DNA from 3 places in the Streptomyces chisholmiae genome. Region 2 is predicted to be linked to each of the others. Evidence: riboswitches for the same ligand, from Rfam matches in the RefSeq annotation. Region 2 holds a riboswitch; each other region holds the start of a gene.
What was found. Region 2 has a riboswitch for cobalamin ahead of RM844_RS10635 (prenyltransferase/squalene oxidase repeat-containing protein). Riboswitches for the same ligand answer to the same signal wherever they lie in the genome.
Positions count from the first base shown of each region.

Region 1: it holds a riboswitch for cobalamin, as region 2 does, so the genes downstream of both, metE (5-methyltetrahydropteroyltriglutamate--homocysteine S-methyltransferase) here and RM844_RS10635 (prenyltransferase/squalene oxidase repeat-containing protein) in region 2, are expected to answer to the same signal.
Region 3: it holds a riboswitch for cobalamin, as region 2 does, so the genes downstream of both, RM844_RS09215 (hypothetical protein) here and RM844_RS10635 (prenyltransferase/squalene oxidase repeat-containing protein) in region 2, are expected to answer to the same signal.

Region 1 covers NZ_JAVREO010000009.1:262,323-265,589, forward strand. The annotation lists gene RM844_RS17285 (ABC transporter permease) at 1-28, opposite strand, end outside; gene RM844_RS17290 (ABC transporter ATP-binding protein) at 28-741, opposite strand; cobalamin riboswitch at 904-1,112, shown strand; gene metE (5-methyltetrahydropteroyltriglutamate--homocysteine S-methyltransferase) at 1,289-3,267, shown strand, end outside.
Region 2 covers NZ_JAVREO010000005.1:231,788-235,054, reverse strand. The annotation lists gene RM844_RS10635 (prenyltransferase/squalene oxidase repeat-containing protein) at 1-1,719, opposite strand, end outside; cobalamin riboswitch at 1,840-1,973, opposite strand; gene RM844_RS10630 (glycosyltransferase family 4 protein) at 2,297-3,267, shown strand, end outside.
Region 3 covers NZ_JAVREO010000004.1:399,979-403,245, forward strand. The annotation lists gene RM844_RS09210 (CbiQ family ECF transporter T component) at 1-453, opposite strand, end outside; gene RM844_RS09215 (hypothetical protein) at 450-1,562, opposite strand; cobalamin riboswitch at 1,710-1,871, opposite strand; gene RM844_RS09220 (PQQ-dependent sugar dehydrogenase) at 1,992-3,242, opposite strand.

The DNA.
Region 1 (3,267 bases), on a different contig from region 2:
CGTTGGTCAGGGCCAGAAAGCTACGCATCAGCGGTACTCCTCCACCAGGTCGAGGAACGCTTCCTCCAGGTTGTCCGCGCCGGCCTCGGCGACCAGCTCGGCCGGGCTGCCGAGCGCCAGCAGCCGGCCGGCGCCGAGCACCGCCACCCGGTCGCAGAGCGCCTCCGCCTCGTCCATGAAGTGGCTGACCAGCACCACCGTCACGCCCAGCGTCCGCAGCTCCCGGACCATCGCCCAGGTGGCGCGCCTGGCATAGGGATCGAGCCCGGTGGTCAGCTCGTCCAACACCACCAGCTCCGGCTTTCCCACCAGGGCCAGCGCGATCAGCAGCCGCTGCCGCCAGCCGCCGGACAGCTTGTTGAAGGCGGTGTTCCGCCGGTCGGTCAGCTCCCAGGTGGCCATCAGCTCCCGCCAGTCGGCCGGCTCGCGGTAGAAGGTGCTGTACAGGCGCAGCGCCTCGCCGACCCGCAGCTCCCCCGGCAGCCGGCTGTCCTGCAACTGGACGCCGATCCGCTGGTGCAGCGCGGACCGCTCCCGCCACGGGTCGTGGCCCAGCACCCGCACCGTGCCGCCGTCCGGCCGGCGCAGCCCGCTGAGGCACTCCACCAGGGTCGTCTTGCCACCGCCGTTGGGGCCGGCCAGCCCGAAGATCTCGCCGCGCCCGACCTGGAACGACACCCCGTCCACCGCGGTCCGCTCCGGGTAGCTCTTGCGTAGCCCGGTCACCTCGATCACGTTCATGTCCACCACGCTCGCCGCCCGGCCCGGCGGCCACCATCGACCGGGTGGTTGATCCAGGTCATCCCCCACCCCTGCCCCCGGCCCCCGCGGTGGCGCGCCGGATCTCGCGGAGCGGGCGCTCCTGCCAGGACGGGCGGTGGCGGCTAGGGTGGCGGACGCAGCTGGTTCGCCCTGCCCGCCAGGCAGGCGCGTCGCAAGAGGGAACCCGGTGGGAATCCGGGACTGCCCCGCAGCGGTGAGCGGGAACGACCGCCGTCACACGCACTGGACCCGGCCGGGTCTGGGAAGCGACGGCCAGTAGGTCCGCGTCCCCGCGCGCTCGACTCCGAGCCGCCGGGGGCGTGGTCGCCCGCGAGTCCGAAGACCTGCCACTGCCCGCGCGCGACGGTCGCGCGCGGAGGTTCGGTGGCCTCGTGGGCGGGTCGCGTGACCGACGACCGGTGTCCGACGTGCGGCGACGCGCGTCCCGAGCACCGCCGTCGCCGCGCCTTCGCGCCTCCTTCCGGTCCCCGAACCCGACGGGACACATCTCGCGAAGGAGAGTTCCTTGACCACCAAGCCCGCAGCCGCGGCGGTCCGTGCCACCGTGCACGGCTATCCCCGCCAGGGTTCCGACCGGCAGCTGAAGAAGGCGATCGAGCGCTACTGGAAGGGCCGGCTGACCGCCGACGCCCTGCTGGCGACCGCCGCCGAACTCCGCGCCGACGCCTGGCGCCAGCTGGCAGAAGCCGGCCTGGACGAGGTCCCCACCGGCGACTTCTCGCTCTACGACCACGTGCTGGACACCAGCGTGATGGTCGGCGCCATCCCCGAGCGGCACCGCGCCGCCTACGCCGCCGACCCGCTGGCCGGCTACTTCGCCATGGCGCGCGGCACCCAGGAGGTCGCGCCGCTGGAGATGACCAAGTGGTTCGACACCAACTACCACTACCTGGTCCCCGAACTCGGCCCGGACACCGTCTTCGCCGCCGACCCGGCCAAGCAGCTCGCCGAGTTCGGCGAGGCCCGCGCGCTGGGGCTGACCGCCAGGCCGGTGCTGGTCGGCCCCGTCACCTACCTGCTGCTGGCCAAGCCGGCGCCCGGGGTGGCCGCTGACTTCGAGCCGCTCAGCCTGCTGGACCGGCTGTTGCCGGTCTACGCCGAGGTGCTCGCCGACCTGCGCGCGCGGGGCGCCGAGTGGGTGCAGCTGGACGAGCCGGCCCTCACCCAGGACCGCACCCCGGCCGAACTGGCCGCCGCCGAACGCGCCTACCGGGTGCTGGGCACCGGCGCCGACCGGCCGCGGCTGCTGGTCGCCGCCTACTTCGACCGGCTCGGCGAGGCGCTGCCGGTGCTGGCCAAGGCGCCCGTCGACGGCCTGGCCCTGGACCTGACCGGCCCGGCCGCCCGGAACCTGGACGACCTGGCCGCGGCCGGCGGCCTGCCGGGCAAGCGGCTGGTCGCCGGCGTGGTCGACGGCCGCAACGTGTGGATCAACGACCTGGAGCGGTCGTTGGCCACCCTGGCCACGCTGCTCGGCCTCGCCGACCGGGTCGACGTGGCCGCCTCCTGCTCGCTGCTGCACGTCCCGCTGGACGCCGCCGCCGAGCGGGACATCGACCCGCAGATCCTGCGCTGGCTGGCGTTCGCCCGGCAGAAGGTGACCGAGCTGGTCACCCTGGCCCGCGGACTGACCCGGGGCAGCGACGCGATCGCCGCCCAACTGGCCGCCAACCGAGCCGACCTGGCCTCCCGGGCCGGCTCCCCGATCACCCACGACCCGGCGGTCCGGGCCCGGGCCGCGGCCGTCGTACCCGCCGACGCCCGCCGCTCGGCGCCCTACCCGGAGCGGGCCGCCGCGCAGCGCGCCAGGCTCGGGCTGCCGCCGCTGCCCACCACCACCATCGGCTCCTTCCCGCAGACCACCGAGCTGCGTGCGGCCCGCGCCGAGCTGCGCGCCGGCCGGCTGGACGAGGCCGGCTACCAGGAGCGGGTCCGCCGGGAGATCCAGGAGACCATCGCCTTCCAGGAACGGGCCGGGCTGGACGTGCTGGTGCACGGCGAGCCGGAACGCAACGACATGGTGCAGTACTTCGCCGAGCGGCTGACCGGCTACCTGGCCACCCAGCACGGCTGGGTGCAGTCCTACGGCACCCGGTACGTCCGCCCGCCGATCCTGGCCGGCGACATCTCCCGGCCGGAGCCGATGACCGTGGCCTGGACCGGCTACGCCCAGTCGCTCACCGAGCGGCCGGTCAAGGGGATGCTGACCGGGCCGGTCACGATGCTCGCCTGGTCCTTCGTCCGGGACGACCTGCCCAGGGGCGAGACGGCGCGGCAGGTCGCGCTGGCCCTGCGGGACGAGGTGGTCGACCTGGAGGCGGCCGGCAGCGCGGTGATCCAGGTGGACGAGCCGGCGCTGCGCGAGACGCTGCCGCTGCGGGCCGCCGACCAGCCGGCCTACCTGGCCTGGGCCACCGAGGCGTTCCGGCTGACCACGGCCGGCGTCCGGGCGGACACTCAGATCCACACCCACATGTGCTACGC
Region 2 (3,267 bases):
CTCGCCGGCCTCCCGGCCGGCCGCGTCCGTGCCGCGCCCGTCCTCGGCGTCGGTCGTCTGATCGGCCGCGCCCTTGCCGCTGGTTGCCTCGCCGGCCGCCGTCCTAACGTCGGCGTCGGCGCCATCGCCTGCCCCGGCCCCGCCGCCGGCCCCGGCGTCACCGTCGGCGTCCGCCGCCTCGGCGGCCCCGCCGGCCGTCGCCGTGCCACCGGCGGCCCCGTTCCCGGCCGCTTCGCCGCCGGCCGCCGCCGCGCCGTCCGCCGGCCCGTCCGCCGGGCCCGCGTCGGTGTCGGTGTCCGCCTCCTGGCCCGTCTCCGCGTCCGTCTCCGGACGGCGGCGGAAGCTCAGCAGGGCGCCGATGCCGATGCCGATCACCAGACCGCCGCCGATGATCCACGGCACCGGGCTCGATCCGCCGTCGTCCGAGGCGTCCTCGCCCGCGCCGTTCTGGTCGGCCGCCGCCGGGCCCAACTGGCCGAGCTGGGCCACCAGGTCGGTGCCGCCGAAGTCCTCGGCCGAACCGCCGGTCGCGTGCGCCGCCAGCACCAGCAGGCCCAGCGCCGTCGGGTTCTGGGCGTAGTCGGCCCACTCGGTGTGGTGCGCGCGCAGCCACTCCAGCGGCGCCTCGGCCTCCTCCCGGTGACCGCCGGCCGCCAGCGCCAGCACCGACCGCGCCGTGCTGGCGAAGTCGGGCTGCGGCTCCCCGCCCGGGGGCGTGGAGACCAGGTGGTCGTCACCGTCCGCCAGCACCTCGACCAGCTGGGCGGCGCCGGCCGACCCGGCCCGGGCCTGCGGGCTCGGCTCCTCGTCGGGGGCGGCGGTGCCGTCGGCCGCGCCGTCCCGGCCCTCCTCACCCTCACCCTCGTCCGTGCTCTCGCCCTCGTCCGTCGAGCCGGCGCAGTCCAGCGGGGTCACCGGCGCCTGTGGCGTCTCCGGGTCCACCAGCAGCCCGCTGCCGTAGGCGGCGAGCACCGCGTCCACGGTGGCCATGTCGCTGGCGAACAGCTCGCCCGACTCCGGGTCCGGCTGCCAGGCGAAGGCGCCGCGCTCGTCCTCCGCCGCGTCGCAGCCGAGTTGCAGGGTGCCGAGCGCGCTGTACGGCGAGTTGCCGTCCCGCCGGGTCTCGGCCGGGTCGGCGCCGGTCGCCACGAGGGCGCCGACCACCACGGCGGTGGAGTTCGCGTCGCTGGCGGCGCCCGGGTTGAAGCCCCAGCCGCCGTCCTCGTTCTGCACCCCGGCCAGCCAGGACACCCCGGCGTCCACCGTGTCCTGGTGCCCGCCCACGGCGGCGAGCGCCTGGACGGCCAGCGCGGTGGCGTTGGAGTCGGCCGCGGTCACGTCGGCGCAGGGCTCGGCCGGGTCGGCCCGGAAGGGGAGGAACGAGCCGTCCGCGCACTGCTGCTGGACCAGCCAGTCGACGGCCTCCGGCGCCGTGTCGTGGCCCACGGCGTGCTGGGCCAGCAGCGCGTAGGACTGCCGCCACACGCCGTCGTACTGCGGGTCGGCGTCGCCGAAGAGGCCGTCGGGGGCCTCGGCCGGCACCGGTGCCGTCTCGTCGGCGACCGCGGCCGGCGCCGCCGCCACGCCGACGGCCAGCGCGCCGAGCGCGACGGCCGTCGGCAGCGCGAACGCCGGGCGCCGCGCCCGGGCGCGCGCGTCGGCGGCGTCGGGCGCCGCGCCGTGCGGCGCGCCCCTGACCGAGCTACGGGGGAAGAACACGCGGAAGCCTTTCGCTGTGCCGGCCGCCGGCGCGTTGACCGCCATGGCGCGCGCAGCGCCAAGCGGCACCGGGCGCGACGCCGTACTCCTCGACGGTGCCGGTCGCCGGGCGGCGACCGAAGCCAGTGCCTTTCACGGGCGGGCGTTCCGGCTCACGCGGGCGCCCACGGGCGTCGCGATCACGGCTGCGGGTCAGCGCCGGATTCGCACCGGCTTCCCCCGCTCGTGAGTGAACTGATGGGGGTCACTCTAACGGCCTGGATTCGGCCACCGTCGGCCGGCGCTGACCCCGCGGCCCAGGGCACCGGCGGGGCGCCGGCCGGGGAACGACCGGGCTTCCCCGGCCGCCGGCCCTGGCCGGTCCTCGCCCCCGCCGGCCGGGCCCCGCCCGCCGCGCCGCCCTGCGCCGCGGACCGGGGGGCAGCCTGGTGTCCGCCCCCGGCCAGGGTGATAATCGCCCCACCCGCCGCAATTCCCCCCGTCGACGGGCGAGTAGGGTGCGTACCCGCGAGTAGGTACGCACGCGCCGGCACGCGCCGGCGCGTGAGGACAGTGCGGAACGACCGAGGGAGCGGGTGTGGCGGCGGAGGCCGGGGCGGATCGCCCGATCAGGATCGCGCTGCTCAGCTACAAGGGGAACCCGTTCTGCGGCGGTCAGGGGGTCTATGTCCGCCACCTCTCCCGGGAGCTGGCCGCGCTGGGCCACCAGGTCGAGGTGATCGGCGCCCAGCCCTACCCCGAGCTGGACCCGGAGCCGGGGGTGACCCTGCGCCGGCTGCCCAGCCTGGACCTCTACCGGCAGCCCGACCCGTTCCGCACCCCGAGGCGCGGCGAGTACCGGGACTGGATCGACCTGCTGGAGGTCGGCACCATGTGGACCGGCGGCTTCCCGGAACCACTCACCTTCTCCCTCCGCGCCCGCCGCGAACTCGCCGCGCGCCGCCACGAGTTCGACGTGGTGCACGACAACCAGACACTGGGCTACGGCCTGTTGGGCAGCCGGCGGCTCGGCCTGCCGCTGGTCACCACCATCCACCACCCCATCACCGTGGACCGCCGGCTGGAGTTGGCCGCCGCCGAGGGCTGGCGCCGCCGGTACGCGGTGCGCCGCTGGTACGGCTTCACCCGGATGCAGGGCCGGGTGGCCCGCCGGCTGCCGCACGTGCTCACCGTCTCCAGCTCCTCACGACGGGAGATCGTCGAGGACTTCGGGGTGGCCGAGGCCCGCGTCGCGGTGGTGCCGATCGGCGCGGACACCCGGGTCTTCCACCCCGACCCGGCGGTGCCCAGGGTGCCGGGTCGGATCGTCACCACCTCAAGCGCCGACGCCCCGCTCAAGGGGCTGGTCCACCTCGTCGAGGCGCTCGCCAAGCTGCGCACCGAACGCCCCGACACCCACCTCGTGGTGGTCGGCAACCGGCCCACCACCGGGCCGGTGCACGAGGCCCTGGAACGCTTCGGGCTGGGCCGGGCGGTGGAGTTCGTCAAGGGCATCAGCGACGCCGAGCTGGCCGACCTGGTGCGCGGCGCCCAACTCGCCTGCGTGCC
Region 3 (3,267 bases), on a different contig from region 2:
CTTGGGGTTGGCCAGCGCGTTCGCCGCGCCCACGCAGATCACCATGGCCGCCAGGCGCAGCCCGTCATACGCCCCACCGAGCACCTCCTCGGCGGCCACCGGCCCCAACAGCCGGATGCCGGCCGCCGCTTCGGGCAGCGGGATCTCCGGCAGGGTGAGCAGCACCGTCTCGCCGCCCCCGCCGCCGAAGACGATCCGGAAGAGGACCCGCAGAGCGACGATCACCGCGCCGAAGACCAGGTACATCCGGAAGGACAGAGCCCAGGGCGCGTCCCCGCGGCGACGCGCCACCACCAGCCCGGCGACCGCGATCAGGCAGGCCAGCAGCAGCGGGTTGGTGGTGCGGCTGGCGACCACGGCCAGGCAGAGCGCCCACAGCCACCAGGCGCCCGGGTGCAGCGCCCGGGGCAGCGGCCGGGCGAGCCGCCCGGCCGCGAGCCCGACGCCCGTCACCGGTCATCGGTCGGTCGCTCGTCGGCGTCGGCCGTGCCGGCCGGGCCCGCCGCGGCGCGGCGCCGCCGCCAGGCGGTGAGGCCGCCGGCGCCGAGCAGCACGGCCAGCAGGCCGAACGTCGCCAGGGTGCCGGTGGACGGGCCGCCGGAGTCGTCCCTGGCGGCCTGCTCCCGGGCGAACTCCTCGTCGCTGCCCGACCACTCGGCCGCCTCGGTGGGCTGGGGCGCCGCCCCGACCTCGGTGCCGTCCTCGGCCGCCGGGTCCTCGTCGGCGTCCTCGGTGGGCTCGTCGGTCGGTTCGTCGCCCGGCTCGGCGTTCTCCTCGGCGCCGTCCGGCTCCGGCGCCTCCTGGTCCCGCTCCGGCGCCCGGCCCCCGTCGCCGTCCGCGCCGCCTGAGCCGTCCGCGCCGCCCGAGCCGGAGCCGCCGGTGGCCGCGCCGCCGGAGCCGCCGGCACTCCCGGCGCCGCCGCCGTCCGAGCCGCCGCCGGAGCCCCCCGCACCCCCCGAGCCGCCGGAGCCCGAGCCGCCGCTGGCCGAGCCGCCGCCCGAGCCACCGGAGTCGGCCCCGCCCGAGCCGCCGTCGGCCGGCCGCTGGGCGGCGACGCCGGGCGGCGGGGCCGAGCCCTCGTCCGCGTCCAGCGAGAACGACCAGCCCTCGAAGGTGCCCTCGGCCGGCGTGCGGTAGGTCGCGCCGCGCTGGCTGTAGGTCCAGTTCTCGCCGTTGTCCGCGTGCCAGTACGACCAGTAGGCGGTGGCCGGCGGGGTGTCCACGCAGGGCTCGGAGTCGGCGCCGGGGCGGCCGTTGATCCGGCAGACGAAGGAGTCGCCCCAGCGGTTGGTGCCGGTCACCTCGAAGCCGGCGTTGCGCAGCGCGGCCAGCCCGTCCGCCTGTGGCCCCGGGGCGCAGCGCACCACCCGGCCGCCGCCCAGCTCGCGGAAGTCCACCACCACGGTCACCCCGGACGCGTCCGGGCAGTGGCCGGGCGTCCCGGCGGCCGGCCTGGCCGGCGCGGGCGCCGCCGCCGAAGCGGCCCCGACGGGGCCCAACAGGGCGGCGAGCAGAGTCAGCAGCGCGCCGAGCGCGGCGGCGCCGGCGGAACGGCGTGCCATCGGGGACCTGACCTTTCCCAGGTCCGACGCGTGACCCCCGACGCGTCCGGCGCGGGCACGAAAAACCCCGGCGCACGCGTGACGCGAGCGGCGGGGGCCGGCCAGCCGGGGCTGTGGGCTCCACGCTGCGAACCATGACAGTGAGAAGCGAAACCACGCGAACGGCCGGGTGTTCCGACTCGCGGCGCCCCTGGGGGGAACGCCGCTCACGGTTGCAGGTCAGCGCCGGATTCGCACCGGACTTCCCCCGCACCAGACGCGCTGAGTTGTCCATCCGTCCTTGACGGAATCTTTTCAAGAGTAGAGAAAACCCGCCCATATGACCAGTCAGGGCGCACCTGTTCGACGGCCCAGGGTGACGGAAGCGGCCCGGCGCGCCTCCCCCGTGAGGGAGCGCACCGGGCCGAACGCGCCCCGCCGGCCCGCCGGTTACCCGGCGCCGGCCGCCGCGAACGTCACCCGGTGCAGCTGCCCGGGCAGGTCGTTGACCACGTACAGCTCGCCGTCCACGGTCTCCCCGAACGCGGTCACCTGGGTCGGGAACTCCCCGATCACCGCGGACTGGTAGTCGCCCGAACCGTCCGCGCGCAGCGCCCACGCGCTGCTGGAGCAGTAGTCGGTGGCCACATAGGTGCCCGCCGCCAGGTCGGCGAACTCGGCGCCCCGGTAGACGTGCCCGCCGATCACCGCGCAGCCCTCGGTCGAGGTGGCGTAGGTGAAGACCGGGTCGGTCAGCGTGGCGCCCTCCCGGCACTGGCCCGGGTCGAACTCGGCCAACCCCTCCCGGCAGGCCCAGCCGAGGTTGGCCCCGCCGCCGTCCGCCGCCAGGTGGTTGACCTCCTCCCAGGCGCCCTGGCCGACATCGCCGATCCACAGCGAGCCGTCGGCCTGGTCGAAGGAGAACCGCCACGGGTTGCGCAGCCCGTAGGCCCAGATCTCGCCGCGCGCCCCGGCCTCGTCGACGAACGGGTTGTCCGCCGGCACGCAGTAGGCGAGTTCACCGCAGGACTGGCTGACGTCCAGCCGCAGGACGCTGCCGGCCAGGGTGTCCAGGCGCTGCCCGTTGCCGTCCGGGTCGCCCGCGCCGCCGCCGTCGCCCAGGCCCCAGTAGAGGTACCCGTCGGGGCCGAACGCCAGCTGGCCGCCGTTGTGGTTGGTCTGCGGGTGCGGCTCGGACAGCAGCACCTCCAGGTCGCCGGCGGCCAGGTCGTAGCGGGCCAGCGTCACGTCGCCGTCCGGCAGGGCGGTGTAGGCGACGTACAGCAGCTGGCTGGTGGCGAAGTCCGGGGCGGCCTCGATGCCGAGCAGGCCACGCTCGTTGCCGGCGCCGGTCACCACGTCGGTGAGGTCGGCCAGCGGCTCGTCGGCCAGGCCGGTCGCCGGGTCGTGGACCCGGATCGTGCCGCGCTTCTCGGTGATGAACAGCCGGTCGCTGCCGTCGTCCGGCGCGGTGATCGCGGTGGGCCTGGCCAGGCCCGTCGCCACCTGCTCGGTGGCCAGCGTCAGCTGCTCCAGCGGCACCGCGGCCGGCCGGGCGGTCTCCTCCTCGGCGGCGCCGGCCGACCAGGCGAGCCCGCCCAGCGGGACGGCGGCGGCCAGCACGGCGGCGGCCAACAGCCGGCCGGTGCGGCGGCGGGTGGGGGGTGTCGGATCGGCTCCTCGGGGGTGACGGCGTGGCATGGCGACTCCAGGAGTGTGGGGGACA